DNA from 4 places in the Actinomadura coerulea genome. Region 2 is predicted to be linked to each of the others. Evidence: riboswitches for the same ligand, from Rfam matches in the RefSeq annotation. Region 2 holds a riboswitch; each other region holds the start of a gene.

Region 1 (7,127 bases), 4.1 Mb from region 2:
TCGGTGATGGCCGAGTCGGCCGCCGAGCCGCCGGTGGTCTCCAGGTCGACCACCACGAAGGTGACGTCGCGGAGCGGGGTGCCGAGGTCGTCCAGGGTGCCCTGGACACCGTGCCCTCCGACACCGTGCCCCTGGGCCCCGTGCCCCTGGGCTCCGCGCCCTTGGACACCGTGCGCAGCCGTCATGAGCGCGACCGTAGAGGACCCCACCGACAGAACTTCCTGCCGCTAGGGTTGAAGGGCGCCGGGACGTCCCGCCGGGCGGGGGCCGTGAGGACGGGCGGGAGGCATCCCGCCGAGGGCCGGGCGCGATCCGTCCGATCGCACGTCCGCCCCGGTTGGGGCGGGCCGCGCTCGGGAACACACAGCCCAGCGGCGCAGCCCGGAAGGAGCGGGATCATCGACAGCGGTCCCGAAACGACCCCCGGCGGCGGGGAGCCCGCGCAGGAGGCGACCCGCCCGCTGCCCGAGGCGGTGCGGCAGGGCGTGGTGGAGGCCGCCGCCGAGCTGATCGGGTCCCTGCCCTCCGACGAGATCCCCCTGCCGCTGCGCCGGTTCGCGCGCTTCGAGCGCCGCAAGCGCGCCAGGCTCGCGGGCCAGCACATCGCGGCGGTGCTGGAGAAGGACGAGGAGTTCCGGCACCGGGTCGCCGTGCCGCTCCGGGAGGCGCAGGCCGAACTGGTGGAGGCGGTCGAGGGCGGGCACGTGCCGCCCGCGGCCGACCCGGTGCGCGTCGCGGTGCTGGCCTACCTGCTGCGTCCGGCGGGCTGGGCCGGGCTGGTGGAGGCCGCGCGCGAGGAACTGGCGCGTTCGGCGAGCGCGTCGGAGGAGCAGGAGGCCGAGCGCCGCGTCGCCGCGCTGAAGGCCGAGCTGGCCGCGACCCGCGACGCCCGCGGCGCCGAGCTGGCCAAGCTGCGCGCCGAGCTGCGCGAGACCAAGGCCGAGGTCGCGGAGCTGCGGCGCAAGCTGCACGACGCGCGCACCCGGTTCCGGGCGGCGGAGGAGCGCGCCCACGCGGTCGCGGCGGAGACCGATCGCGAGCTCGCCGCCGCGCGCGAGTCGACCGCCGCGTCCGAGAAGGAGCTGCGCAGGCTGCGCGCCCGGGCCGCGCGGGCGGAGGAGGCGGCGGAGGCCGCCAAGCGGGCCGCGCGGGAGGGGCGCAACGTCGACGACGTGCGGCTGCGGATGCTCCTGGACGCGCTCGTCGACGCGGCGCAGGGCGTCCGCCGGGAGCTGGCCCTGCCCTCCACCATCGGCCGTCCCGCCGACGCGGTCGGCGGGCTGGAGCCGGACCGGCTGGCGCACCGGGCGCTGCCCGGCCGGGCCCTGTCCGACAGCGACCCGCAGCTGCTCGACCGGCTGCTGACGCTTCCGCAGGTTCACCTGGTGGTGGACGGCTACAACGTCACCAAGACCGGGTACGGGGAGCTTCCGCTGGCCGACCAGCGCAGCCGGCTGCTGTCGGGGCTCGGCGGGCTCGCCGCGCAGACGCGCGCCGAGGTGACGTGCGTGTTCGACGGCGCGGAGCTGGACGCGCCGGTCGCCATCGCGGCGCCGCGCGGGGTGCGGGTGCGGTTCAGCCACCCGGGCCAGACGGCCGACGAGCTGATCGGCGAGCTCGTGCGGGCCGAGCCGCCGGGCCGGTCGGTGGTCGTGGTGTCGTCCGACCGGGAGGTCGCCGACGCCGCGCGGCGCGCCAGCGCGCGCCCCTGCCCGTCCTCCCTGCTGCTGCGCAGGCTGGGCCGCTCCTAAGGCGCCCATAAGGCTCCGATAAGGCAGTCTTCGCCGTACGTGATCATGCCGTCACTAGAAGTGGACAATATCCACAGATGTCAATCAAAGAGTGATGAATCGGTTGTGACGGCTGTAGCCCCTCGCTAATGTCGTCCGCTGACGTCGTGGACGAGAGGGGCGAAACCGACCGTGGCCAATGATCACATCGGGGCACCGGCGCAGCGGCCCGGCCGCGGGGCGGGCTCCCGTCGCCTGGCGGCCGTCGCCGCACTGACCGTGGCGGTCTCCCTGACCTGCTCCCCGGTGGTGGCGCACGCCGAGCCCAGGCCGACCCGGGCGCAGGCCCAGAAGACGCTCGACAAGCTCAACGAGAAGATGGACCAGAAGGTCGAGCAGTTCAACCAGAACCGCGAGAAGCTCAAGGTCGCCAAGAAGAAGTTCGACGCCGCGACCAAGGCGAGCAAGCAGGAGCAGGCCGACTTCGAGGAGCAGCGCTCCAAGATCGCGCAGATGGCGGCCACCGCCTACAAGAACGGTGACTCGGCCGACGTCACCGGCTTCGTCGGCAGCAACGACCCGCAGTCGATCCTCGACCAGGCCGCCGTCTTCTCGCACCTGTCGCACGAGCGCAGCTCCCAGCTCACCCAGTTCCTCGCGACCGCCCAGCGGCTCCGCCGGGAGCAGTCGCAGGCGAAGGCGGCCTACGACGAGGTGAAGTCCAAGCAGGACGAGCTGAAGAAGCAGAAGCAGGACCTCGACAAGCAGGTGCAGAAGCAGAAGGCGCTCGTGCGCCGGCTCGGCGGCGGGAGCACGCCCTCCCGCCCGGGCGGCGGCGGCCCCACCGGCGGCACCTACAACGGCCCGGCGAGCGGGCCGGCCCGCACGGCGCTCAACTTCGCCTACGCCCAGCTCGGCAAGCCCTACTCCTACGGCGCCGAGGGGCCGAGCTCCTACGACTGCTCCGGCCTGACCATGAAGGCCTGGGCCGCCGCGGGCGTCAGCATCACCCGCACCACCAACACCCAGTACGCCTACACCAGCTCCAAGCGGGTCGCCTGGAACAACATGCAGCCCGGTGACCTGGTGTTCTTCAGCAACCTCGGCCACGTCGGCCTCTACGTGGGCGGCGGCAAGATGATCCACGCCCCGCACACCGGCGACGTCGTCAAGATCAGCGACATCAGCTCCGGCTACTACAAGAGCAACTTCTACGGCGCCGGGCGCCCCTGACGCACCCCCTGACCCCCTGCTCCACAGGCGTCACGGGACCTCCATCGACAACGGACCAGGCTTGACCTGGTCCGTTGTCGATTTTGGGGGGGTTTGCCTTCTTTTGGGGTTTTGGTACCTTTGCACCACTCACGGCGCCCTCCAGACGCCGTGGACCCGCGGCGCCCACCAGGCGCCCCGGTCCCACGCGGCGCATCCAGCACCCGCGTGACGGCGGCGCGAGCCACGCGCCCCACCCCCAGGCGGCACGCCCCACGTGCCGTCCCGCGGCGCCCGAAGGCGCCGCACGGTCTCGACGCAGACCCGGCCGGCCCCGTCCACCGTGCGCACGCCCGCAGCGTGCATGGCGCTGAGCGCGCAGCCACGATGGCGTACACGGGGCAGGCCCCGGACGGTCCCCGGAGACGGGCCGCCGTCCGCCCACAACACAAGGCGCCGCTCGTTCGCACGCGGGAGACAGGTCCCGCGCCGGGCCCCATCTCGCCCCCAGGATCGCAGCGGCAGCGCCGAATCCGCTTCAGCGCGGAACCGGGGACCCATATTCGCCGGAGTCCGGAGAACCCCTCCGGACGGGCATTCCGGCACCCGGGGTGAATCGGCGCGTCTCTCCCGGCAGTCCGGCGAGAGCCGCCGTAGGGCCACTTCCACGCCCGAACCCGTCAGCTAACCCGGTAGGCGTCTGGAAGAGAAGGAGTGAATCCCGCAGCGTTACCTGGGGCGTGGCCGCCACGCGGCCACGCCCCCACCCCCTTCACTCCGCGGGCGCTTCCGCCCGCCGAGAATTCCCCATCCGAACCGGCGTGCCCGCCCCCGGGCACGTCACCGCCGAATCCGCGGACCGCCGTGCCCCGCATGCGCGGCCGCCGTGGAACCGGGGACCCACTGCGTCCTTTTCGGGGTGAATCGGCCTGCCTTCGCGGGCCGTAGGGCGGCTTCCACGCCCGAACCCGTCAGCTAACCCGGTAGGCGGCATGGAAGTCGAGGAGATCCCCCCGTGCCACGCGCGCACTGCAAGAAGAACCCCGGCAGGCACCGCAAGCCGAATCCCCTGTCCCTCACGTGGCGGACGACCGGCGGCATGATCGTCGGCGCCGCCGTGCTCGGCACCGCCGCGGCCACCGCGCAGGCGTCGGTCCTGCCGTTCGGCTCCGCCCCGGTGAGGTCCGCCGCCGCGGCCGACCTGGTCCCCGGCCCGGCGGCGCCCGGCGCCCCAGCCGGGCGCACACCGGGGCGGGCGTCCGAAGGCGAGCCCGAGACCACCGGCTCGAAGGCCCCGGCGAAGAGGGCCCGGCCCGAGCAGCCGGCGGCGAGGACCTCGCAGAAGGCCGCCGCGAAGGCCCCCGCGAAGTCGCGGCCCACCGCCGCGCAGGCCATCGAGCTCGCCCGGTCGCAGGTGGGCATCGAGGAGGACGGCGGCGGCGAGACCAAGTTCCAGGAGTGGTACATGGCCACGTCCCGCGCGCGGGAGACGCTCGCGCGCGACGGCGGCTCCCTCAGCGGCTACGGCGACGCGAACTGGTGCGACATGTTCGTCTCCTGGGTGGGCGAGCAGATCGGCTTCAGCGACCAGGTCGGCAGCGACGCCTGGACGGTCGCCCACGCCCAGTGGTTCCAGGAGCACGGCCGCTGGGGCACCGAGCCGAGGCCCGGCGCGATCGTCTTCTTCGCATGGGACGGCGGCGAGTCCGTCGACGACATCGAGCACGTCGGCATGGTGATCAAGAAGGTCGACGACGGCACGATCGAGACCGTCGAGGGCAACACCGACAACGCCGTCCGCATAAAGGAACGTTCCACAGACGTCGTCGTCGGCTACGGCTACCCCGACTACCGGTCGTGACGGCGCCCCCCGCCCCGCGCCCTGCATAGGATCGCGCCCATGGAGGAAGGCCCCGGGCAGGACGCCCCCGTGACGCGGCGCAGGGTCCTCGCGCTCGGCGCGGGCGGGGCCGCCGCCCTCCTCGCCGGAGGCGCCGGCCTCGCCGGCCGGCGCTCCGGCGGCGGCGCGGCGGTCGCCGGCGCTCCCGGCTCCCCCACCGCCGGGACGTTCAGCTCGGCCATGGCCTCCGCCGTTCTCGCCAACCGCGCCCGCGCCGTCCGCGACGGCGACCGCGTGGCGTTCCTCGCCACGGTGGGCAGCGCCCCCGCCGCCTTCCAGGACACCCAGTCACGCGTGTACGGAAACCTTCGCAAGCTGCCCCTGGAAGGCTGGCGGGAGCGCGTCGTCACCACCGAGGCCGTGGACGGCGAGACCGCCGTCGTCCGCGTCGAGGTGCGCTACAGGCTGCGCGGCTTCGACCGGGGCGACGTGGCCCGCACCCGCTACCTCACGCTGGCCCCGCGGGGCGGCGCGTGGACGATCGTCGGCGACGGGACGTCCCGCGGCCTCGCCGACGACACCGACATCTGGGACTGCGGCCCCCTGGCGGTGGTCAGGGGCCGCACGAGCCTGGTCATCGGCGACGGCCCCGGCCTCGGCGGCATCGCCGCGCGGCTGGACGCGGCCGTCCCGGTCGTGACGTCCGTGGTCGGCACGGGGTGGGCGCAGCGGGTCGTCGCGCTCGTCCCCGCCGACGCGACCCTCGCCTCCGCGCTCGCCGGCCCCGGGCAGAGCCTCGGCCAGATCGCCGCGCTCGCCGCCGTGGCCCCGGCCGCCGGGAACGGCCGGGGCGAGGACCGCGTCATCGTCTCCCCCGGCACCTTCGGCCGCCTCAACGAGCTGGGCCGCGACGTCGTCCTCGCCCACGAGCTCACCCACGTCGCCACCGGCGGCGCCCGCGACGGGCGCACCCCGCTGTGGCTGATCGAGGGCTTCGCGGACTACGTCGGCTACCGGCGCGTCAAGATCAGCACCCGGTCGGCGGCGGGCGAGCTGCGCCGCGAGGTCTCCGCCGGGCGCGCGCCGTCCGCGCTGCCGTCCGCCGACGCGTTCGCCGGCGGCTCCCCCCGCCTCTCGCAGGCCTACCAGGAGGCCTGGCTCGCCTGCCGGATGGTCGCCGACCGGTACGGTGAGGCGGCGCTGGTGCGGCTCTACCGGGCCGCCGGGCGCGCCCCGGAGGCCGCGGCGCTGCGCGACGTGCTCGGCCTCACCCGGGAGCGCTTCACGGCACTGTGGCGCGACTACGTGAAGGAGGAGCTCGCATGAGCGAGGCGGAGACCGACCAGGACCGCGCCGGGCACGCCGCCGGGACGTCCGGCGCGGTCCCCGCGCGGCGGCCCCGGATCGCCGCCGCCGTCACCGCCGCCGTGCTCTTCGCCGGCGTCGCGACCGTCCTCGCGAGGACCACGCCGTGGAACCCTCTGCCCGGGCACGTCCCCGGCGGGCACGTGAGACCCGATCCGGCGCTGGACTTCACCCCCGCCGAGATCGCCCGTTCCCGGGCGTTCGACTCGGCCGTCACCCCGCCCGCCTACAGCGGGCTCCTCGTCGGCCTCGCCCTGATCCTGGTGCTGGGCCTCACGCCGCTGGGCGCCCGCTTCCTCGGCCGGGCCACCGCGAAGCTCCGCCGCCGGCCGTTCCTGATCGTCCTCGGGACGATGGCCCTGACCACGCTCCTGCGCGTCGCCGGGCTGCCGTTCGACATCTGGGGCGAGTCCGTGCTGCGCCGGTACGGGCTGTCCACGCAGAGCTGGCCCGCGTGGCTCGTCGACCAGGCGAAGTCCCTCGCCGTCACGTGGGTCATCTACACGATCGCCCTGCTGCTCCTCTACGCCCTCACCCGGCGCTTCCCGCGCTACTGGTGGACCGGCGCCGCCGCGGGCGGATTCGTCCTCGTCGTCTTCGCCTCGTTCGTCTACCCGCTCGCCGTGGAGCCGGTCTTCAACAAGTTCCACTCGCTGCCGGCGGGTCAGCTGCGCGGCGACCTGCTGGCGATGGCCAGGCGCGACGGCGTGCCCGTCAAGGACGTCCTCGTCGCGGACGCCTCCCGCCGGACGACATCGCTCAACGCCTACGTCTCCGGGTTCGGCTCCACGCGCCGCATCGTCCTCTACGACACGCTGCTGAAGTCGCCGCCCGCCCAGGTCGAGTCCATCGTCGGGCACGAGCTCGGCCACGCCAAGCGCGACGACGTGCTGTGGGGCACGCTCGTGGGCGCGCTCGGCGTGGCCGGGGCCATGTGCCTGCTGTACCTGCTGATGACGTCCCCGCGCCTGCTGCGGGGC
Region 2 (7,127 bases):
ACGCGCCCTTGCCCCTGGTCTCGCAGCCCCTGCACCGCCCGGGCCACGAACAGACCGACGCCCTCCGGCGTGTACGGCGGATCGGTCACCGCCAGATCCGCGTACTCGACGGCCGACGCCGGCAGCCCCAGCCTCAGATCAGCCCAGCGGGTGCGCACGTCCAGCCCCAGTTCGGCGGCGCATGCGTCGATGTAGGCCAGGATCCGCTCGTCGACGTCGACGACGGTGGTCTGCACGCCCGGATGGACCAGCCCGACGGCGAGCGAGGTCAGGTCGTGGTCCCCCACGCACAGCAGGCGCGTGCCCGGCAGCCAGAACCGAGCCCCCAGCAGCAGCGCCCGCCGCACGACCGTCTCCGGTGTGGCCGACACATGGTCCAGGACGTGCCGCGCCCGCGGAGCCCGCTCGATCAGCCCGGCCACGCGCTCCACCACGGCGGCGTACTCCGGCAGCAGGTGCGCCACGGGGTCGGCCGGGTCGAGCGGACGGTACCCGGTGCGCAGGGACTCGGCGATCTCGGCGCCCTGGTCGGGGGTGAGGCGGAACCGGTCGCCGCCGGAGTGCTCCAGCGACAGCCCGGCCAGCAGCGACTCCACCGAACGCCGCGGCGCGCCCGTCTCCCGGACCAGCTCGCCGAGCGTCCGCCAGCGCCGGTCCGCCAGCAGGCTCAGCGCGGTGTGGATCCGCCGGGGATCCATGTCCGCCGCGACCGGCGGCCCGTCCGGCACTCCCCCATCGACCACCCGCGAATGCTACCGGCGCGCGGGACCGCGCGTATTCGCCGCGATGACGCCGGATGTTCACACGGCCACCTCTGGTCACGATAAGCACTTCTCTCGCTACTTTGAGTAGCGTAGCCTCGCCTTATGCCCCTCCCCACAGAGCCCATCGGCAGCATCCCGCGTCCCCCGGAACTGCTCACCGCCCCGCCGTCCGAGCTGGCCGCCGCCCAGGACCACGCCGTGCGCGAGACCCTCCGCCGGCTGGAGGAGCTCGGCTCACCGGTGGTGACCGACGGTGAGCAGTCCAAGCCGAGTTTCGCCACCTACCCGATCGCGGGCCTGCCCGACCTGGCCCCCGACGGCGCGGTGATCCCGTTCGCCGACGGGCACCAGCGGCAGCTGCCGCGGCTGACGGCGGGCCCGTTCCGCTACACCGGCCACGCCGTCGACTACCTGCGCGCCGCGCAGCGCCACGCGACCGCGCCGGTCAAGCAGGCCGTGATCGCCCCATCGGCGCTGAGCCTGCTGTACCCGGCCGACGGCATCGACGGCTACCCGCGCGAGATGTTCCTGGACGACCTGGTCGACGAGGCCGAGGCCGACATCCGCTCCTGCCTGGACGCGGGCGCCCACGTGGTGCAGCTCGACTTCACCGACGGCCGGCTCTCTCTCAAGCTCGACCCGAGCGGCGGCGTGCTGGACGCCTTCATCGCGCTCAACAACCGGGTCCTGGAGCGCTTCTCCGCCGACGAGCGCGCCCGGATCGGCGTGCACGTGTGCCCGGGCGGCGACCTCGACTCCACCCACAGCCTCGACGTCGACTACGCGGGGCTGCTGCCCAAGCTCTTCCAGCTCAGGGCCGGCAACTTCTACCTCCAGCTGGCCAGCGAGCCCGACCCCGACCGGATCCTGGCCATCGTCGCCGGCCACCTGCCCGCGGACGCCCGCGTCTTCGTCGGCGTCGTCGACCCCATCGACCCCCGCGTCGAGACGCCCGAGCAGATCCGCGACCGCGTCCTCGCCGCCGCCCGCCACATCCCCGTCGACCGCCTCGGCACCTGCGACGACTGCGGCTTCTCCCCGTTCGCCGACGACACCTCCACGTCCCGCGACACGGCGTTCGCCAAGATCGCCGCCCGCGTGGAGGGCACGGCCCTGGCCGCCGCCCAACTGGGCGTCTGACCCTTCGTCGGCCTTCCCCCGAGCGGCCTCCCGGAGGTGCGCTCAGGGGGGTGGACGGCGGTCATCGGGAAGGTACCCGCGCCAGTCGGCGTACCGGGTCAGGCCACCGCCGAGCGGCAGCCCGGCCGCCGCGGCGAACGCTCCCTGAAGGGCGCGCCCGATCACGAGGGCCCCGAGACCGGGCGCGGCCCTTCTCTCCGAATATTGACTGGAGGTTTTCCCTCCGTCTATAGGGGTGACCTTGCCGTCTGGGGGTGGCTTCAGTAGCTTTGCCCCTTCGAGACGCCTTCCAGGCGTTTTGTCCCGCCGTGGCGGTTCCGCGCGCGGTGGGGCGGGGTGCCGTCCCCGCGCGACAAGGCCCGGGATCCCTCAGCGACCGGGCCCCACATCGTCAGCGCCGCTGCCTCTCAGCGGCACCCGCCGAGTCCGCCGTGGGGCGGAGCCGGGGACCCAACCCGAACTGGGGTGAATCGGCCTGCTCAGGCCGTAGGGCGACTTCCACGTCCGAACCCGTCAGCTAACCCGGTAGGCGGCACATGGAAGCAAGGAGCCCCCCTTGAAAGGCAAGCACGACAAGCGGTCGCGTGTCCTCCGGCCAGGCCCCTGGGCCACCGTCACGCTGACGGGTCTCGCCGTCTTCGGCGCGACGGCGGCCATGCCGACGACCTTGCAGCACGCGTCCACCGAGACGGTCGCCGCCGTCCAGACCGTCCCGCAGCAGCAGGCCGCGCCGCGGCAGGCGGCACCGCAGGACCAGGTCAGAGCACAGGCCGAGGTCCTGAAGGAGTTCAAGCCCCAGGCGAAGGCCACGCCCTCGGCGAAGGCCGAGCCCCGGAAGCCGGCAGCCGAGCCGAAGTCGGACGCGCGGTCCAAGGTCGTCGCCCGGGCCAGGACCTGGCATCCGCACACCGGCCAGCGGGTCCCCTACAGCCAGACCAGCACGCACAACGGCTACCGCACCGACTGTTCGGGCTACGTCTCCATGGCGCTGGGACTGCCCAAGCCCGGGACCAACACCGTCGGCCTCACCTCGTCGCGGTACACCGAGCGCATCGAGATGTCCGAGTTGAAGAAGGGCGACCTCGTCATGGACGCCCTCGGCAGCAACACCACCCGGCACGTCGTCATCTTCGAGAAGTGGGCCGACAAGGAGCACTCGTCGTACTGGGCCTACGAGCAGCGCGGCCGGTACGGTACCGACCACCGGACGCTCGACTACGGGCTGTCCTCGGGCGACGAGTACAAGGCGTACCGGCCGACCTCCCTCAAGTAGGCCGTCCCTGCAAGACGCCCGGCACCGGCGGATCGCCGGTGCCGGGCAAAGCCCGCCATGAGGCGGGTCAGACCGAGCGGACGGCCCGCAAGGACTCCTTGAGAGAACCGAGGGTCGAGAAGACGGCCGTGGGTTCGTAGCCGCAGTGGGCCATGCAGTTGGCGCAGCGGGAGTCGCGTCCCCTTCCGTAGGAGTCCCAGTCGGTCTCGTCCAGGAGTTGCTGGTAGGTCTGCGCGTAGCCGTCCGACATCAGGTAGCAGGGACGCTGCCAGCCGAAGAGGGAGTAGGACGGGATCGCCCAGGCCGTGCAGGGAAAGTCGACCTTGCCCTCCAGGAAGTCCAGGAACAGGGGCGAGTGGTTGAAGCGCCACCGCTTGCGGTTGCCGTCCCCGAACGCCTTGCGGAACAGCTCCCGCGTCTCCTGGACGCCGAGGAAGTGGTCCTGGTCGGGCGCCTTGTCGTAGGCGTAGCCCGGCGAGATCATCATCTCGTCGACCCCGAGGTCGTCGTTGAGGTAGTTCATGACGTCGATGACGGTCTGCGGCGTGTCCGTGTTGAAGATGGTCGTGTTGGTGGTGACGCGGAATCCCCGCCGCCGGCATTCCCTGACGGCGGCGACGGCGTCGTCGAAGACACCCTCCTTGCAGACGGACGCGTCGTGGCGTTCCCGCAGCCCGTCGATGTGCACCGCCCACGCGAAGTACGGCGACGGCGCGAACTTGTCGATCTTCTTGGGGATCAGCAGCGCGTTCGTGCACAGGAAGACGAACTTCTTGCGCCGGACGAGCTCGTGCACCAGCTCGTCGATCTGCGGGTGCATGAGCGGCTCGCCGCCCGCTATGGAGACCATCGGCGCGCCGCACTCCTCGATGGCGGCGAGGGCCTGCTCGACCGGCATGCGCTTCTTCAGCACGTCGTGCGGGTGCTGGATCTTCCCGCAGCCGGCGCAGGCGAGGTTGCAGGCGAACAGGGGCTCCAACTCGACGATGAGGGGGAACTTCTCCCTGCCGCGCAGCTTGTTGCGGAGGATGTGGCCCCCGATGCGAAGGCTCTGGCGGAGCGGCATGCTCATGGTGTCCGGACCTCCTTGTGCAGGGTGAACTCGGTGGCCTCCACCGGCTCGCGCGCCCGCCTCATGCCGCGCCGTCCAGGTAGCGGCCGAGGGCGCTCAACGGGAAGACCAGGCGGTACAGGTGGTAGTTGATGTAGAAGTCGCCGGGGAAGCCGGTGCCGGTGAACTGGTCCTCGTCCCAGTTGCCGTCCGGGCGCTGGTGGTCGACGAGCCACCGCACGCCCGCGTCCACGGCCGGGGTGCGCTCGCCTGCGGCGAGCAGCGCCAGCAGCGCCCAGGCCGTCTGCGACGGGGTGGACTCGCCCCGCCCGATCCACGCGGGGTCGTCGTAGGAGCGCAGGTCCTCGCCCCAGCCGCCGTCGGGGTTCTGGTGGTCCTCCAGCCAGACCACGGCGCGACGGATCGCGGGCTTGCCGGGACGGACCCCGGCCGCGACGAGCGCGGGCACCACGCTGCCCGTCCCGTAGACGTGGTTCGCCCCCCACCGCCCGAACCATGAGCCGTCCGCCTCCTGCGCCCTGAGGAGCCAAACGACGCCGCGCCTGACCACGGCCGACTCCGCGAGGCCCTCCTTCGACAGCGCCTCGACGACATGGGCGGTGACGTCGGCGGACGGCGGGTCGATGACGGCGCCGAAGTCGCAGAACGGCAGCTTGGTGCACAGCTCGCGGGTGTTGTCGGCGTCGAAGGCTCCGAAGCCGCCGTCGCGCGACGCCATCCCCTCCAGCCAGCGGACCGCCCGCCTGATCGGCTCCTCCGCCGCCGGGAAGGCGGCCCTGCGCAGCGCCAGGATGGCCTCGGCGGTGTCGTCGGTGTCGGGGTAGACGTCGTTGTCGAACTCGAACGCCCAGCCGCCCGGCGGGACGTCCGGCCGCTTCACCGCCCAGTCCCCCGGCCCCCGGACCTCCTCGCCGACGACCCATTCGGCCGCCCGCAGCAGGGCGGGGTGGTCGGCGGCCGCGCCCGCGTCGGCGAGCGCGTTCATGGCGAGCACCGTGTCCCAGACAGGTGACTGGCACGCCTCGATCCGGCGTCCCTTCCCGTCGCGGATCGTGAAGCGTTCGAGGCCGTCCAGACCGCGCCTGATGACCGGATGGCCGAGGCCGTAGCCGAGCTCGTGCAGCGCCATCAGCGAGTACACCCACGGCGGCTGGATGCCGCCCCAGCAGCCGTCGGCCTCCTGCCTGGCGATGATCCAGTCGGCGGCCCGGCGCAGCGCCGCGCGGCGCAGCGGGCGCACCGGCCGCCGCTCGTACACGTGCAGGACGCGGTCGAGGGCGCCGAACGCCGCCCCCCAGCCGCGGGCGTCCTTGGCCGGCATCACGCCGCAGCGCAGTTCGGGCAGGTCGAACGGCAGCGCCCGGACCGGGCGCAGCGACCCGAGGACCGTCAGCGGGACGATCGTCTGCCGCGCCCAGCACGCCCAGTCGTAGACGTTCAGCGGGACGCGGCTCGGCAGGAACATCAGCTCGGGCGGCATGACGGGCAGGTGGTCCCAGGACCACTGGCCGAACAGCGCCAGCCAGAAGCGGGTGAAGACGCGGCTGCCCTCGATCCCGCCCGCCTCGCGCACGTACGCGGCGGCCCTGCGCATGTGCCCGGCGTCCACCGGGTCACCGGCGAACCTCAGCGCGACGTACGCCTCGATCGTCGTGGACAGGTCGGCGGGGCCGCCGTGAAAGTTCGCCCAGGTGCCGTCGTCGCGCTGCCGGGAGCGGATCCAGCGCGCCGCGTCCTTGGTGTCGGCGTCGGAGCGGATGCCGAGGAACTGGCGGAGCAGCAGGTCCTCGGCGTCCATGGTGACGTTGGTCTCCAGCTCGGCCTTCCACCAGCCCCCGGGCGACTGCAGGCCGATGAGGCGGTCGCGGGCGGCCTCGGCGGCGACGGCGGCCGCGCCGGTGAGTCCGGACACGTCGGTGGTGGTCATGCAGCGCTTCCCTTCTCGCCGGCGCGGCGGGGTCAGTGGTCGCGGGAGGTGACGAACAGCGCGATGTCGCGGAACTCGGCGGCCACGGCGCCGTCCATGCCCGAGTCGCCGAGGTGGCGCCCGGCGGCGGCGACGCGGCGGTCGGCCTCGGCGGAGGCCCAGTCGCGCCCGCCCGCCGCCTCGACGAGACGGGCCATCTCCCGCAGCGCGTCCCCGGACGGCGGCCCGGGGGCGGCGTACAGCGCGGCGAGCCGCCGCGACTCGGGGCGCCCGGCGTTCAGCGCGTACACCACCGGCAGCGACTTCTTGCGCGCCCGCAGGTCGGCCAGGACGGGCTTGCCGGTCGCGTCCGGGCTGCCCCAGATGCCGAGCAGGTCGTCGACGAGCTGGAACGCCAGGCCCATCTCGGCGCCGAAGCCGGTCAGGTGCGTGACGAGCCGGGCGGGGCCCTCGGCCAGCATCGCCCCGATCGAGCAGGCGCAGGCGAGCAGCGCGCCCGTCTTGTCCGCCGCCATCGCCAGGCACTCGTCGAGGGCCACGTCGTCGCGCTGCTCGAACCCGATGTCGAGCGCCTGGCCCGCGATGAGGCGCTGCGTCGCGGCGGTCAGCGCGCGCGCCGCCCAGTGGGCGCCGCGCGTCCGCCGCTCCAGGAGCAGGTTCTCCGACAGCGCCATCAGCGCGTCGCCGCCGAGGATGGCGGCGGACGGGCCGAACACCGTCCACGCGGCGGGACGGTGCCGGCGGGTCCGGTCGCCGTCCATGATGTCGTCGTGCAGCAGCGAGAACGCGTGCACGAACTCGACGGCGACGGCGCCGGGCAGCGCCGTCTCCTCGGACGCGCCGGCGGCACGCGCGGACAGCAGCGCCAGCGCGGGGCGCAGCGCCTTGCCGCCCGCGGCGGCGGGCTCGCCGTTCTCGTCGGTCCACCCGAGGTGGTAGGCGACGACGCGG
Region 3 (7,127 bases), 2.1 Mb from region 2:
CGACCAGCAGCGCGTAGCCGAGGTTTCCCAGGTCGGAGAGCGGACGGGTCGCCCCTTCGGCGGCGACCCGGGCGACCGTTCCCTGCACCTGCATCACGGTGACGAAGAGCGCGAGCAGCGTGTCGTGCGTCACCGCACGTGGGGAGAACGTCCCGGTACGGCGTTCCATGCCGGAATCCTACTGTCGCGGCGCGCGAAAGCTCCTGCGCACAGGGGCGTGACCTGCTCCTCCGCCAGGTGTAGCGGGCTCCGGCGCGGCGTACGCCCAGACGCGTAGACGCCGCCGTCGCCCGGCAGACGCGGCGGCGGCCCCGCCGGCGCGACGATCGCCGCCATGAGCGATCACTCTGTGCCCCCTCCACCCCCCTCGCCCCCCGTCCGCCGACCGGACGGCGCCCTCGCGGCGCTGGCCCGCCTCTGCCATCGGCGCCGCCGCCTGGTGCTCCTCGCCTGGCTGGTCGGCGTGGTCGCCGTGGCGTTCGCCGGCTTCGGCTTCGGCGCCGCGCCCGACAACGACTTCTCCGGCGGAGACTCCGGATCCGCCAAGGCCCAGACGCTGATCGAGAAGCACTTCCCCGAGCGGCGCGGCGACACCCTGACCCTCGCGATCAAGGCGACCGGGGGAATCGACGACCCCGCCGCCCGGCGGCGGATCGAGAAGGTCATCGCCGAGCTGGACGCCTCACCCGTGACCGGGCCGGTGACCTCGCCCTACCAGGACGGGAGCCTGGTGACGCGCGACCGCCGCATCGCCCGGACGACCATCCCGCTGACCGAGGAGGCGGCGAAGAAGACCGACGTCAAACCCCTGGTGGACGCGGTCAAGGGCGCCTCGGGCGACGGCGTGACCCTGGGGCTCGGCGGCGAGCGGGCGGAGAAGGCCGAGACGCCCCCGCAGGGCCCGGCCGAGGGCGTGGGCCTGCTGACCGCGGCGGTGATCCTGTTCATCTCCTTCGGGTCGCTCGTCGCGATGGGCCTGCCGATCGCGACGGCGCTGACGGCGATCCTCGGCGGCCTGGCCCTGATCAAGCTGGTGGGGCACCTCGTCCCGGCGCCGGACTTCACGATGCTCGTCGCCGTCCTGGTCGGGCTCGGCATCGGCATCGACTACGCGCTGTTCATCGTGACCCGCTACCGGGAGGCCCTGCGGGACGGAGACGACCCCGAGAACGCCACGGTCAAGGCCATCGCCACCGCCGGACACGCCGTGCTGTTCGCCGGCACGACCGTGGTGATCGCGCTGCTCGGACTGGTCGTCATGGGGCAGCGGCTGATGACCGGCGTGGCCGTCGCCGCGTCGGTGACCGTTCTGGTCACGATGATCGCCGCGGTGACCCTGCTGCCGGCGCTCCTCGGCGTCACCGGCCGCCGGATCGACTCGCTGCGGCTGCCGCGCCGCGCGCCGCGACCGCGCACCGGCGAGCGCCGTCCCCCCGCCGAGCGCTGGGCCGCCGTGGTGCAGCGCAGGCCGCTGGTCGCGGCGGTCCTGGCCGGGACGGGCCTGCTGGTGCTCGCCGCCCCCGTGCTGTCGATGCGGCTGAGCCTGCCCGACGCCAGCGTCCAGCCGCGCGACCGGAGCAGCCACACCTCCTACACGATCCTCTCCGAGGGCTTCGGGCCCGGCTACGGCGCGCCCCTGATCTTCGCGACGCGGATCGGGTCCGCGGACGCGGATCTGCGTCCGGTGGTCGACGCGGTCGGGCGGACCGAGGGCATCGCCTCCGTCACGCCGCCCCAGGTCAGCAGGGACGGGCGGGCGGTCACGTTCATGGCCTTCCCGAAGAGCGGCGCCCAGGACGAGGCCACCGCCGACCTCGTGCACCGGCTGCGCGACGACGTCCTGCCCGGGGCACCGGGCGGCGGTGGAGTCCAGGTGGGCGGCCCGAACGCCGGCGCGATCGACTTCGCCGAGGACGTCGGCTCCCGCCTGCCCCTGATGATCGGGGTCGTCGTCGCCCTCTCCCTGGTCCTGCTGGTCGCTCTGGTCCGGTCGGTCACGATCGCGCTGCAGGCCGCGGTGATGAACCTGCTGTCGATCGGCGCCGCCTACGGCGTGCTGGTCGCGGTCGTCCAGTGGGGATGGCTCGGTTCGGCCCTCGGCTTCCCCACCACCATGCCGATCACGACCTGGGTCCCGATGATGATGTTCCCGCTGCTGTTCGGCCTGTCCATGGACTACGAGGTCTTCCTGATCTCGCGGGTCCGGGAGGAGTACGTGCGCACCGGCGACACCCGGACGGCCGTCACCCGCGGGCTGGCGAGCACCGCCAAGGTCATCACCGCCGCGGCCGCCATCATGATCGCCGTCTTCTCGACGTCGCTGCTCGGCCCCGACGTGTCGGTCAAGCAGATCGGCCTCGGTATGGCCGTCGCCGTCCTCGTCGACGCCACCATCGTCCGGATGATCCTCGTCCCGGCGGTGATGGAGCTGTGCGGCAGGGCCAACTGGTGGATGCCGGGCCGCCGGACACCCGCCTACGCTGGAGAAACCCCGCGCCAGGAGGCCGGCCCTCAGGAGACGTCCGGCAGAATGTGGGCGGGACGGAGGTGACCGCGTGTCCGCACTCGGAGGATCGCTCGAACGCTCCATCATGGACGTGCTGTGGGCGGCGCCCCGCCCGCTGCGGGTCCGCGAGCTGATGGCCGAGCTGAACGAGGACGCGGACAAGGCGCTGGCCTACAACACCGTGCAGACCGTGGCCGAACGCCTGGCGCAGAAGGGCCTCCTCCGGCGTACGCAGGAGGGCACGGCCTTCCGCTACAGCCCCACGCGGCCGCGGGAGGAGTACACGGTCGAGCTGATGCTGGACGCCCTGAGCGAGGCCGCCGACCACGGCGCCATCCTGGCGAGGTTCGCCGAGAGCGTCCCGCCGGAGGACGCCCGGCACCTCCTGGACGCCCTGCGTCGGCGGACCGCGGACGAGGACGCGTGATCCCGCTGGTGGCGGCCCTGGTCGTCGCGGTGGTCCTGCTGGGGTGCGCGGCGGGGCCGGTCCTCGACCTCCTCAGGCGCGCGGCCGTCGGCCCGGGGGCGGCCATCGCCTGCTGGACGGCCGCCCTCGCCGGGACGTTCATCGCCGCGGCGGGGATCGCGGCGGCGGGGCTGCTCGCGCCGCCGGGACCCGGTCACGGGCTCCTGTCCCGGCTGCGCGACTGCCTTCCCCACCACGGCCGTCTCGCCACCGCCGCCGCGGCCGTCGCGACCGCCGTCCTCGCCGCGGCCTGCGCGGCCGTGCTCGCCCGCGGCCTGCCGAGGCTCGGCCGGGCCGTGCGCCACCGCCGCCGGCACCGGGAGATGCTGCGGCTCGTCGCCCGCGAGGACCGCCGCCACCCGGACGTCCTCGTCCTCGACCACCCCGTCCCCGTCGCGTACTCGCTGCCGTCCCGGCACCGCGCGATCGTGGTCAGCACCGGGGCCCAGCAGGCGCTCAGCGCCGAGGAGCTCGGCGCCGTCCTGGCGCACGAGCGGGCGCATCTGCGCCAGCGCCACCACGTGCTCCTGCTGGCCCTGGACCTGGTCCACGCCATGCTGCCGTGGCTGCCGACCGTCCGGCGCGCGAGGGCGCGGCTGCCGCTGCTGCTGGAGATGGCCGCGGACGACGCCGCGGTCCGCGTCCACGGGAGCGGGCCGCTGGTCGACGCGCTGTGCCGGCTCTCGGCGGCGCCCGCCGGCGCGGGGGCGCTCGGCGCGGCGGGCACGCCGGCCGCCGGGGCGCTGATGGAGCGGGTGCTGCGGTTGGAGGGCGCTCCGGCGAGGCCGCGCCGCGCCGTCCGGCTCGCGGCCGGCCTCTTCGCGGTGGCGGCGGTCGCCGCGCCGCTCCTGACCGGTGCCGCGGCGGTCGCCGAACTCGCCGCGACGTGCTGAGCCCGGCCCTGCGGAGGCGGTATGTGGCTTTTGGGGAAATCCTCCGCTCCGGTGGCGAACCGACCGTAAACCTCCTACGCTCCGTAGGAGGTCACGGTCCGACGTCCCCGCCGGGGACGGCCGGCGACCGCGCCGAATCCCGCGGACGGCTCCGTCCGGGGAACCGGGGACCCGATCTTCAGGGGTGAATCCGTCCCGCGGGACGGTAGGGCGACTCCGGCCCGAACCCGTCAGCTGACCCGGTAGGCGGTACAGGAGAGGACACCGCATGCAGCGACGAGCTGCCGGTACCCGAACGACAGCCCGCCGCAGGATCCGCACCGGCACGGCATGGACGGCCGCCCTCGCGCTGTCCGCCGGCCTTCTCGCGCCCGCGCCCGCCCACGCCGAGCCCAAGCCGACGCGCAAGCAACTGACCGCGCAGCAGGAGAAGCTCGCCGACGAGGCCGAGAAGCTCAGCGAGCAGTACAACGGCCTGCGCGAGCGCCTCAAGCAGGCCGAGCACGCCGCGAAGCTCGCCAAGAGCAGCGCCCTGCGCCAGCAGAAGGCCCTGGACGAGGCGCGCGAGCGCATGGCGAAGATCGCGGCCGACAGCTACAAGAACGGCCCGGCGGACCCGGCCATCACCTTCGCCTCGTCCTCCGACCCGCAGGCCGTCCTGGACCAGTCGGCCACCCTCAACTACTTCGCCAAGCAGAACGACGTCCGCATCACGCAGATGCTCCAGGTGATGCAGGGCGCCGACCGGTCCCGCAAGGCCGCCGAGCAGCGCGCCGCCCAGGTGCGCGCGCTCACCGGCGAGGCGAGGAAGAAGCGCCGGGAACTCCAGATCAAGCTCAAGAAGGTCGAGAAGCAGCTCGGCACCTTCAAGACCGCCGGTACGCGGCCCGGCTCGATCCCCAACATCAACTCCGGCGGGGCCTCGGCCAAGGCCATGACGGCCGTCCGGGCCGCCCTGGCCCAGCAGGGCGTGCCCTACTCCTGGGGTGGCGGCAACGCCTCCGGCCCGAGCTACGGCACCGCGCAGGGCGCCAACATCAAGGGCTTCGACTGCTCCGGCCTGACCCTGTACGCCTACGCGCAGGTCGGCATCACCCTCGGCCACTACACCGGCAGCCAGTACAACGCCGGGACCCACGTGAGCATGAGCCAGCTCAAGCCCGGCGACCTGGTGTTCTTCCACAGCGACCTGCACCACATGGGCATGTACATCGGCAACGGCAACATGGTCCACGCGCCGCAGACCGGCGACGTCGTCAAGATCGCGCCGATCGCCGGCCGCCCCTTCGCCGGCGGAGTCCGGGTCGCCTGACCCTCGATGGCACCTGGCCTGGTGACCGAGCGGTGACCGCCGGTCACCCGTCGCTACCCTGGTATCCGAGATGAGAACGCACGTCGGCGGCCTCCCCGCGGGGGACGGCGCGAACGCGGAACGGCGGGTGGGACGCCCTGGGCGCCGGGGCGTCCTCCACCCGGCGTCCGGCCTGCCCGTGCTCTCCGGCCTACTCGTGCTCTCCGGCCTACTCGTGCTCCTCGGCCTGCTGGCGATGCACGGCTTCCAGGCCACGTCGGGCCCGGCGGAGATGAGCGGCGTTCCGCTGGCGTCCATGACCGCCGGGCACGCGGCCCCCGTCACCGAGGCGGTGACGGGGCACCGCCCGCCCCAGGACGACCGGCCCGGCGGCCATCACTCCGACCGCCACCCGGACCATCCCGGCGGCCAGGTCTGCCTGGCCATGCTGACCATGCTCGCGCTCGCGCTCATCGCGGCCCTCCTCGCGCTGCGCCTGCGGAGGTCGCCGCCGGCGGCCGTGTCGAGGCCGGCGCGGGTGCGGATCCCGCCGGTCGGACGGCCGCCGCCGAGACCGTCCCTGCACGAGCTGAGCGTGCTGAGGCTGTGACAGGTCCAGCGGCGCCCGGAAACGGGCGCCGCCGCCGACCACCGATCACAGCACTCGACACGGAAGGCCCACCACCATGAAGCGAGCGTTCGCGCTCATCACCGTCCCGGCCCTGGCGATCGCCCTGGCCGCGTGCGGCGACGGCGACGACAACGGCGCCTCGACCGGCCACTCGATGCCCGCTCACTCCATGCCCGCCCACTCCATGCCCGCCCACTCGGCGTCTCCGGGCGGCGCCCAGGCCGGACCGCACAACGGCCAGGACGTCATGTTCGCGCAGATGATGATCCCGCATCACCGGCAGGCGGTCGAGATGGCCGGCCTCGCCGCCGCCCGCGCCTCGTCCGCGCAGGTGAAGACGCTGGCCGCCGACATCGAGAAGGCGCAGGAACCGGAGATCCAGCAGCTCAGCGCGTGGCTGAAGGGCTGGGGCGCCCCGGTTCCCTCGCCTGGCGCGACCGGCATGGGCGGCATGCACCACGGCGGCACGGGCGGCATGGACGGGATGATGAGCGAGAAGGACATGAAGGAACTGGAGGCCGCCAAGGGCAAGGCGTTCGACAGGGCGTTCCTGGAGATGATGATCGAGCACCACGAGGGCGCCGTGGCGATGGCCAGGACCGAGCAGTCCTCCGGGCAGTTCCCCCCGGCCAAGCAGATGGCCGGGAGCATCGTCTCCTCGCAGACCGCCGAGATCGAGAAGATGCGGACCCTGCTGAAGCGGTAGAGACCGACGAGCACAGGCGGGCGGGGCCACGGCCCCGCCCGCCTCCGGCGCGCCCCGCGACCAGGGCGGGCGGGTCAGGGCGGGCGGATCAGGCCGCGCCGGGTGGCGGCGGCGACCGCGGCCGTGCGGGAGTCGACGCCGAGCTTGGCGTAGAGGTGCACCAGATGCGTCTTGACCGTGGTCTCGCTGAGGAACAGCCGCCTGCTGATCTGGCGGTTCGACGGCCCCTCGGCGACCAGCCGCAGCACCTCCAGCTCGCGGGCGGTCGGCGTCGCGGTGGGGGAGCGCATGCGGCCGAGGAGCCGTGAGGCGACGCTCGGGGCGAGCGCGCTGTCTCCGGCGGCGGCCGACCGGATCGCGGTGAACAGCCTGTCCGGGGGCGCGTCCTTCAGCAGGTAGCCGGTGGCGCCGGCCTCGATGGCGGCGAGGATGTCGGAGTCGGTGTCGAACGTGGTCAGCACGAGGACGCGCGGCGCGCCCGCCCCCGCGGCGGTGATCTGCCGGGTGGCCTCGCTGCCGTGCATCCCGGCGCCGAGCTGCAGGTCCATCAGCACGACGTCGGGGGAGAGGCGGCGCGCCTCCTCGACCCCCTCCCGCCCCGTCGCCGCCTCACCGACCAGCGCGAAGCCGGGCT
Region 4 (7,127 bases), 710 kb from region 2:
GTCGGTGAACCTCTCGAACATCTCGTCGCTCCTCACAGAGCGGTTGGGCAGAGTCCGGAACGTCCGGAACTGTCCTTCCGCATGCTAGCCCGCCCCGAGGAGGCCGCCCGGTGCACTCCCACCAGGAGACGTTCCCCAGCTATGCGCTGTTCAGTCTCATCCAACTACCGCATCGGTGCGTCATGTTCCCGCTACGCCCCAAGCGAACGAGGGGCTTTCCGCAGGTCGGTCAAGGCGCGGGCCGAGAGTGCCGAATGAGGGTGGAGTTTCCACCCGCGGGGCCTGTGTACCTCACGCCGGACGCACCGAACCGCACAGGCGCTACGCCACAAGCGAACGACTCGCCCCGCTGACGGCGGACGACTCACGGCGCGAACGGCGAACGGCCCGCCTCGCGAACGAAGACGGGCCGCCGGCGGTCCGTGCGGATCAGTTGGCCGCCTCGTACTGCTCGATCACGTGAGCCGGGATGCGCCCGCGCTCATTGACCTTGATGCCGTTGTTCTTGGCCCAGGCGCGGATCTCGGCGCTGCGTTCACGGCTGGAAGCGCCGCGCTGCCGGCGGCGGCGGTTGACCGTGCCCGCCTTACGGGACTTCTCGACGAACGGCTGCAGCGATTCCCGCAGCTTCGTCGCGTTGGCGCCACTGAGGTCGATCTCGTAGGAGGCGCCGTCGATCGAGAACGCTACGGTCTCGTCCGCCTCGCCACCGTCGAGGTCGTCGACGAGAAGCACTTGAACCTTCTGTGCCATGGGGACAGACCTTTCAGCTTGAGCAAACTCCAATCGAGTGCCAAAGATATACCTAGAACTTCGCGGATGACAATTCCAGCATCCGCCGTGAACCGGCACTCGCACGAAGTCGCCTTGCCGCTCGTGACCGGCTGTAATCGGCCTCATCGTTTCGGGTGCGCACGCTCCTCGGGCGACGGGCGGATCCGGCCCGGTGTCCATGAATTTCCAAGCGCCGGCGCCGCGTCCGGGTTTTCAGGCGTGACCGGTGTCACGGCCCGCCGCGCTGACCTGCACCGCCGCCCGCGCATTGCCCAGGGTTTGCGGGCGGCACCGGCGGCACGGCGATTAACCTCACGTATCGCCACTAACCGCGCACCCGCACTCTAAAACGCAGCAGACCACGGCACCTGATCAACGTCCGGACCGGCGGATGTGGACGAATAACGACCTGACGCCCCGCACCGAAATCTGTTGCCGCGGCCGGACCCGCGAAGTCCGCGCCCTGCTCAGGACGCGGATCTGGCGCATCGGCCCTCGTCCCCGCGAAATCAGGAGATTTGGACACAATCCCACCGTCCGCCCCCGTTCTTCGGCCCGGTGCCGCGGCCCTGAGGCAAGCCCGCCTCCGGCCACACCCCCGCCACCGGCATGTCGCACGAAAGGTCCGTTCCAAGGGCGAGAGCCCGCCATCCGAAGCAAGTCCACGGCCGCCGACAAGCGGTGTCGTTCTGGCCACCGCAACAGCATCGGAGGGAACTGTCAAAGCGGAGGCGACATCCGGGACGAGACACATCCCGCCGGTTTCAGGACCGTAACCGGAACGAGCGGGCATATGGCGCCGGCCTCTCGGGCGTCCGGAAACAGCGGCCATCTCGGCGAAACATGTATGGCGCATGCGAGTGGACCAGGGCACGCGCCCGGCCGCGCACGCGAGTACGCGGTATCGGACGGGTGTTATCGGGCCCCGCGCGCACCTCCCGGTGCGGCGGAGAGGGCCTCAGAAGGCCGAGGATTCGGGCCGCGGGCGCTTTACCACGAGCGTCCCCGCGAGCCTGTCGTGAACAGCCTGCCGGCGATCGCCCTCGAACACGGCCCCCGCGTTCACGACCCAGAAGATGCTCGCGAGCAGACCGAGTACCGGAATCGGACGCAGCCCGATCGGCACCGAATAGGCGGCGGCCCGCAGAACGCACCGCAGAACGTCCGGACGCGTGGACGCGTCCACGACATTCGCGCCCGGCGGAGCGGCGGCCTCCGCGGGCTCGGGGGCCGCCAGGGGCACGAAACCCGGTACGGACACGGGGAGGGCCGACACGTCGCCGCGCCCGGCGCTCCCACCCGCTCCGCCGGCCCCCTCTGGCGCCGCTTCAGGCGCCTCCTGAGGCGTCGCCGCGACCACCTCGATGCCCGCGACGCGCTTGCCGAGCGTCCGGCCCCAGAGGGCGAGCTGGATCGCCTCGTACAGCAGCATGCATCCGGCCACGGCGGACGGAGCGACAACGTCCGCCGTGTGCCCGGACACCAGTTCGCGGACGACGAGAACGACGGGGACGCCGACGACGAGCGTGTCGACTACGCGTGCCAGGAGCCTCTGCCCCGGCTCGGCGAGCGGTGCCGCCATCGTGGCCTTAGCCCGCGTACTCGGAGTACTCGGACTCGTCATATCCGACCCGCTCGTCAATGACGAGAGTGCCGGCGAAGCGATCGTGCAGCGACTGATGCAGAGGCTGGTCCCAGATCGCCCACAGGTAGGCCATCAGCGCGCCCGCCCAGACCAGCACCATCCCGTACGCGGCGTAGTCCCAGACCATCACCGCCAAGACGAGGAAGAAGAAAACGCCTAGCTGGTAGCCGACGTGAGTGATCCCGGCGCGCCAGACAGCCTGCGTCGTGGTGATCGGGGTGCCCGCGGGCCTCGCCTGCACGACCCCGAGGCCCAGAACGCGCTTCCCCAGCGTGCGCCCCCACATGGACAACTGCACGGCCTCATAGATGAACGGAAGCACAGACAGGACGCAGAAGAGGGTGAAGATGATGGGCCAGTTCCACACGCCCCCCTCGTCCTCGGTCTTGCTGCCCGGCTTGCCCAGACCGAATGCGCCGATCGTCACCGGCAGGACGAGGGCGAACCCGAAGACCGCGACGAGCGCGTTGTCAATGATTCGCGCGCCCGCCCTACGGTGGATCGGCGCCAGCGACACATCACCGCCGTCGTCGTACGAGCCGTAGTCGTCATAGCCGGGCTGCTGGTTCCACTGCTGCTGTTGCGTCTGCCATTGCTCCTGTGGCTGTTGCTGCCACTGCTGCTGGGACGACTGCTGCTGTGGTTGCTGCCACTGAGAACCTTGGTACGGAGGGGGCGGGCCGTAGGAACCCTGCCCCTGCTGTGGCTGGTAAGGCCCCCCGCGGTGGTGGGAATCGCTCATTAGGGTCAGTCCTCCAGGCGAAGCAGCATCCGGGTGTTGCCCAACGTATTCGGCTTGACCCGGTCGAGGTCCAAGAACTCTGCCACGCCTTCGTCGTAGGAGCGGAGAAGTTCCTCATACACCTCTGGCGACACCGGAGTCCCCAGGATCTGCTGGAAGCCGTGGCGAGCGAAGAACTCCACCTCGAAGGTAAGGCAGAACACCCTTCGCACGCCGAGTTCACGGGCGTTCTCCAAGAGGCGGGTCACGATCCGGTGCCCGATTCCCCGTCCCTCGCATCCCTTGTCCACGGCGACCGAGCGGACCTCCGCGAGGTCCTCCCACATGATGTGGAGGGCGCCGCAGCCGATGACCGGCCCGGGCGTCCCGTGCTGGATGTCCTCGGCGACCCAGAACTCCTGGACGTCCTCGTACAGCTTGACGGTCGTCTTCTTCAGCAGGCGACGCCCCGACCCGGCGTACAGGTCGACGAGCCTGCGGATCTCCTGGACGTCGGCGGTGCGGGCACGCCGGATCACGACTTCCACAAACAGGCGAGATTATCGAACGTCTCGGCCCGCCAGGGAACGCCCTCCCGCCCACCAGCGCCGAGCACCGCGCGCGAGTGACTAGATAAAAGGGACTAGACACTCCCCGGGTCCACCCGAGAAGCGGCCCGGGACGGGGCGCGGGGCGCGGCCCATCCGGCGCCTCCCTCGTTCACCGCGCCGCGTGACCTGCGAATTCGCATGTTCTGGTTGGCATCCAATGCGGGGTCCGTTAGTGTCCTGCGCTGACATCGGCCCACCGCAGGACGGAGGCCGATCCGCCGAGTCCCACGGGTCGCAGCCAGCCGCCCGAGGAGCCGGGGACCCACTTTCGGGAGCGTTCGGGGATTCGCCCCTGAGCGACCGACCGTGAGGGGTGAATCCGCTTTCGCGGGGCGATCGGTTCGCTCGCGGACGCGGACGGGCCGCTCCGGCCCCAACCCGTCAGCTCACCCGGTAGGCGGCTGAGGAGAGGAGTATTCGTGAAGCGATCGCGGCATGCTTCCCTTTCACACTTCCGTGGGCGCGCGGTCATCGTGGTCGGCGCGCTCGCCGTCGTCTCGACCGCCCCGCACGCGATCGCCCCGCACGCGATCGCCGTCGCGCACGCCGACCCCGAGCCCTCCGCCAAGGAGCTGCGCACCAAGGCGCTCAAGCTCGCCGACCAGCTGGAGCAGCTCACCGAGCAGTACAACGGGCTCAAGGTCCGGCTCGCCCAGTCGCAGCGCGCCGCCAAGGTCGCCACGGAGAACGCCAAGCGGCAGGAGAAGGCGCTGGAGGTGCTCCGCCAGAAGGTCGGATCCCTCGCCGCGACGAGCTACATGCAGGGCGGCTCCGACCCCGCGGTGTCGTTCGTCGCCTCCCAGGACCCGCAGTCCGTCCTCGACCAGGCCGCGACCCTCCACTACTTCGCCAAGCAGGACAGCACCCAGGTGCTCGGGCTGATGCAGGCCATGCAGTCCGCCCAGCGGGCCCGCAAGTCGGCCGAGGCCCGCGCCAAGCAGGTGAAGGACCTGAAGACGCAGCTCGACTCGCAGCGCACGAAGATCACGGACGCCTACGAGAAGATCCGCGGCAAGCTCGTCGACAAGGACCCGACCCAGCTGGCCAAGCTGCCCGTCATCGGCACCGGCAAGGCCGCGCAGGCGCTCCGGTACGCGATGAGCAAGATCGGCCGCCCGTACGTGTGGGGCGCCGCCGGCCCGAGCACCTTCGACTGCTCCGGCCTGACGATGTGGGCCTACAAGCAGGTCGGCATCAACCTGCCGCACTACACCGGCAGCCAGTGGAACGCCGGGACGCACGTGTCGCGCGGCGAGCTTCAGCCGGGCGACCTCGTCTTCTTCCACGCCGACCTGCACCACATGGGGATCTACATCGGCGGCGACAAGATGCTGCACGCCCCGCACACCGGAGACGTCGTGAAGATCGCCTCCATGAACGGGCGCCCCTTCGCCGGCGGCGTCCGGGTCGCCTAGGCTGCGTTTCACAGTCCCGGCCCGCTTCGCTCGCCTGGCGGCCCGCTACGTGACCGGGCCTGGACGAACGCGGCATCACTTCGCGATCTGCTCGGCTCCGCTCGCCTCCGGCTTCGCTCCACCGGCCAGGTCACGCGTTCGCGCGCGTGTCGGAGACTACTTCGAGACAGGCTCTAGGACTCCGCCGCCCCACTGACCGCCGGCACCGGCCGGCTCGGCCGAGCCGGGGGTGCGCCGGCCGAGAGTCTCGTGGGGTCGTGCTCGCCGGAGGCCGGGGCGGATCCGTGGACCTGCGGGCCTGTGGCCGTCAGGCCCGAACGCCGTCCGCGGCGACGCCTTCTGCAGGGACCTACCTGCCAGGGCGCGGGCGCCGCCGCTGCGGGGTCGGACGGAATTCGGATGAGCCGCCGTTCTCTCCGGATGACGCTCGCCGTCCCCTGGCGAGCGTCGGGGGTGCTTAGCTAGATGAGCTGCCTCCGGGCCGCCCACACCACGGCCTCGATAGGGGTGTTGACCTCCAGCCGGTCGCAGATCGTCCGCAGCCGGCGCCGCAAGGTCCGAGCGCTCAGTTCCAGCTTGCGTGCCGCCACATCGGCGGTGACACCGCTGGCGATCTGGGCGAGCAGCCGGATCTCTTCCTCGCTCAGCCCGAAATCGTCGGTGCCACGACGTGCGAGTGTGGCTGTTTCCACTCCGTCCTCCCTCGTCCGTGGTGATGACCGCGGGGATGCAGCCGTCCGCTGCACAGGCACGGGTTGGGCCTCGATCTGTACGCGCGTTGGGTTGCCGGGTCCGGACCGTTCCGGACTTAGATCATCGGATTCCTTTTCTGTCTCGCGCGCTTGGCCGGAGGTGGCCGCATGGCCGATTGCGGGGATGCACGGGGGAACTCCGGGTGACGATTCACTCGTTGGCCTGCCGAGGGAGACGGGATGTGATCGCCAGCCATCCGCCCGCCCCTTCTCGCCGAACCCACCGGTCCTCGCAGTGAACGAAGATCGTGAATCGTTTCAAGCTACGCTTCGGCTCGGAACGCTAGGCGGCCGGATCCGGCCCGTCAAGCGCCGGTCAAGAACGCTGCGTGCCCGATCATTCACCATGTGTGACCGTGCATTCGGCGCCCCGCCATGCCAAACTCCACTACCTGGGAAAACGCCCATGGAGCGGGACGAGGAGCGAGTTGCCACAGACCAGTATCCGTGAGGTCGCGAGGCGTGCTGGAGTCTCAGTTGGGACCGTTTCGAATGTCCTAAACCGGCCAGATCTCGTGGCCGAAGCTACCCGTGACCGTGTTCGCGCGGCGATCGAGGAGCTCGGATTCGTCCGCAACGAGTCCGCGCGCCGGCTCCGCACGGGCCCCGAGCGGACCGCCGGTGAGTTCGGCGACCAGCCGCGCCGGGCGTTCGGCGTCCTCGTCGAGGACCTCGCCAACCCCTACGCGACCGACGTGGCGCGCGGCGCCGAGGCGGCGCTCAACGCGGCGGGCCACGACGCCCTGTGGCTGTCCAGCGACCACTCCGCCCGCAAGGAGCGCCGCCTGCTGGAGCTGCTCGCCGACCAGCAGGCCGCCGGGGTCCTGGTCATCCCGGTCGGGATCGGCCCCCGCGACATCTCCCGGCTGCGCGCCGCGGGCATGAGCGTCGTGCTGATCGACCGGGACGCCTCCGACGTGTGCTCCGCCCGGGTCGACCACGTGGCGGGCGGCGAGGCGGCCGCCGCGTACCTGCTCGGCATCGGACGCGACCGCATCGCGTTCGTGACCGGCATCCCCGAGCCGCAGCCCTGCGTGGAACGCCGCGACGGGGCCGCCCGCACGATCGTCGAGGCGGGCCTCGGCAAGCCCCCGGTCCTGGTCAAGGACGCCCTGAGCCCCACGGAGGGGCAGGCCGCGGCGCGCCAGATCATGGCCATGTCCCCGGTGCCCGACGGCGTCTTCTGCGCCAACGACCTGCTCGCGATCG

What was found. Region 2 has a riboswitch for cyclic di-AMP ahead of BKA00_RS21725 (C40 family peptidase). Riboswitches for the same ligand answer to the same signal wherever they lie in the genome.
Region 1: linked by a shared signal. The riboswitch ahead of BKA00_RS02840 (CHAP domain-containing protein) and the one ahead of BKA00_RS21725 (C40 family peptidase) in region 2 are both predicted to bind cyclic di-AMP.
Region 3: linked by a shared signal. The riboswitch ahead of BKA00_RS31555 (NlpC/P60 family protein) and the one ahead of BKA00_RS21725 (C40 family peptidase) in region 2 are both predicted to bind cyclic di-AMP.
Region 4: linked by a shared signal. The riboswitch ahead of BKA00_RS40580 (C40 family peptidase) and the one ahead of BKA00_RS21725 (C40 family peptidase) in region 2 are both predicted to bind cyclic di-AMP.

The regions. Positions count from the first base shown of each region.
Region 1 is NZ_JACHMQ010000001.1:599,411-606,537, reverse strand. Features, by position in the region: gene BKA00_RS02855 (DEDD exonuclease domain-containing protein) at 1-185, opposite strand, end outside; gene BKA00_RS02850 (NYN domain-containing protein) at 474-1,751, shown strand; gene BKA00_RS02845 (C40 family peptidase) at 1,923-2,963, shown strand; cyclic di-AMP (ydaO/yuaA leader) riboswitch at 3,458-3,656, shown strand; cyclic di-AMP (ydaO/yuaA leader) riboswitch at 3,777-3,948, shown strand; gene BKA00_RS02840 (CHAP domain-containing protein) at 3,958-4,803, shown strand; gene BKA00_RS02835 (hypothetical protein) at 4,843-6,108, shown strand; gene BKA00_RS02830 (M48 family metallopeptidase) at 6,105-7,127, shown strand, end outside.
Region 2 is NZ_JACHMQ010000001.1:4,729,065-4,736,191, forward strand. Features, by position in the region: gene BKA00_RS21715 (bis-aminopropyl spermidine synthase family protein) at 1-743, opposite strand, end outside; gene BKA00_RS21720 (cobalamin-independent methionine synthase II family protein) at 867-1,904, shown strand; cyclic di-AMP (ydaO/yuaA leader) riboswitch at 2,313-2,451, shown strand; gene BKA00_RS21725 (C40 family peptidase) at 2,461-3,177, shown strand; gene hpnH (adenosyl-hopene transferase HpnH) at 3,245-4,249, opposite strand; gene shc (squalene--hopene cyclase) at 4,311-6,176, opposite strand; gene BKA00_RS21740 (polyprenyl synthetase family protein) at 6,209-7,127, opposite strand, start outside.
Region 3 is NZ_JACHMQ010000001.1:6,796,373-6,803,499, forward strand. Features, by position in the region: gene BKA00_RS31535 (sensor histidine kinase) at 1-169, opposite strand, end outside; gene BKA00_RS31540 (MMPL family transporter) at 335-2,551, shown strand; gene BKA00_RS31545 (BlaI/MecI/CopY family transcriptional regulator) at 2,556-2,933, shown strand; gene BKA00_RS31550 (M56 family metallopeptidase) at 2,930-3,865, shown strand; cyclic di-AMP (ydaO/yuaA leader) riboswitch at 3,986-4,130, shown strand; gene BKA00_RS31555 (NlpC/P60 family protein) at 4,134-5,177, shown strand; gene BKA00_RS31560 (DUF6153 family protein) at 5,248-5,766, shown strand; gene BKA00_RS31565 (DUF305 domain-containing protein) at 5,843-6,493, shown strand; gene BKA00_RS31570 (response regulator) at 6,568-7,127, opposite strand, start outside.
Region 4 is NZ_JACHMQ010000001.1:5,440,395-5,447,521, forward strand. Features, by position in the region: gene BKA00_RS24995 (ATP-dependent Clp protease ATP-binding subunit) at 1-21, opposite strand, end outside; gene BKA00_RS25000 (histone-like nucleoid-structuring protein Lsr2) at 430-753, opposite strand; gene BKA00_RS39200 (RDD family protein) at 1,733-2,356, opposite strand; gene BKA00_RS25010 (RDD family protein) at 2,364-3,161, opposite strand; gene BKA00_RS25015 (amino-acid N-acetyltransferase) at 3,167-3,688, opposite strand; cyclic di-AMP (ydaO/yuaA leader) riboswitch at 3,958-4,167, shown strand; gene BKA00_RS40580 (C40 family peptidase) at 4,171-5,166, shown strand; gene BKA00_RS25025 (transcriptional regulator) at 5,628-5,858, opposite strand; gene BKA00_RS25030 (LacI family DNA-binding transcriptional regulator) at 6,275-7,127, shown strand, end outside.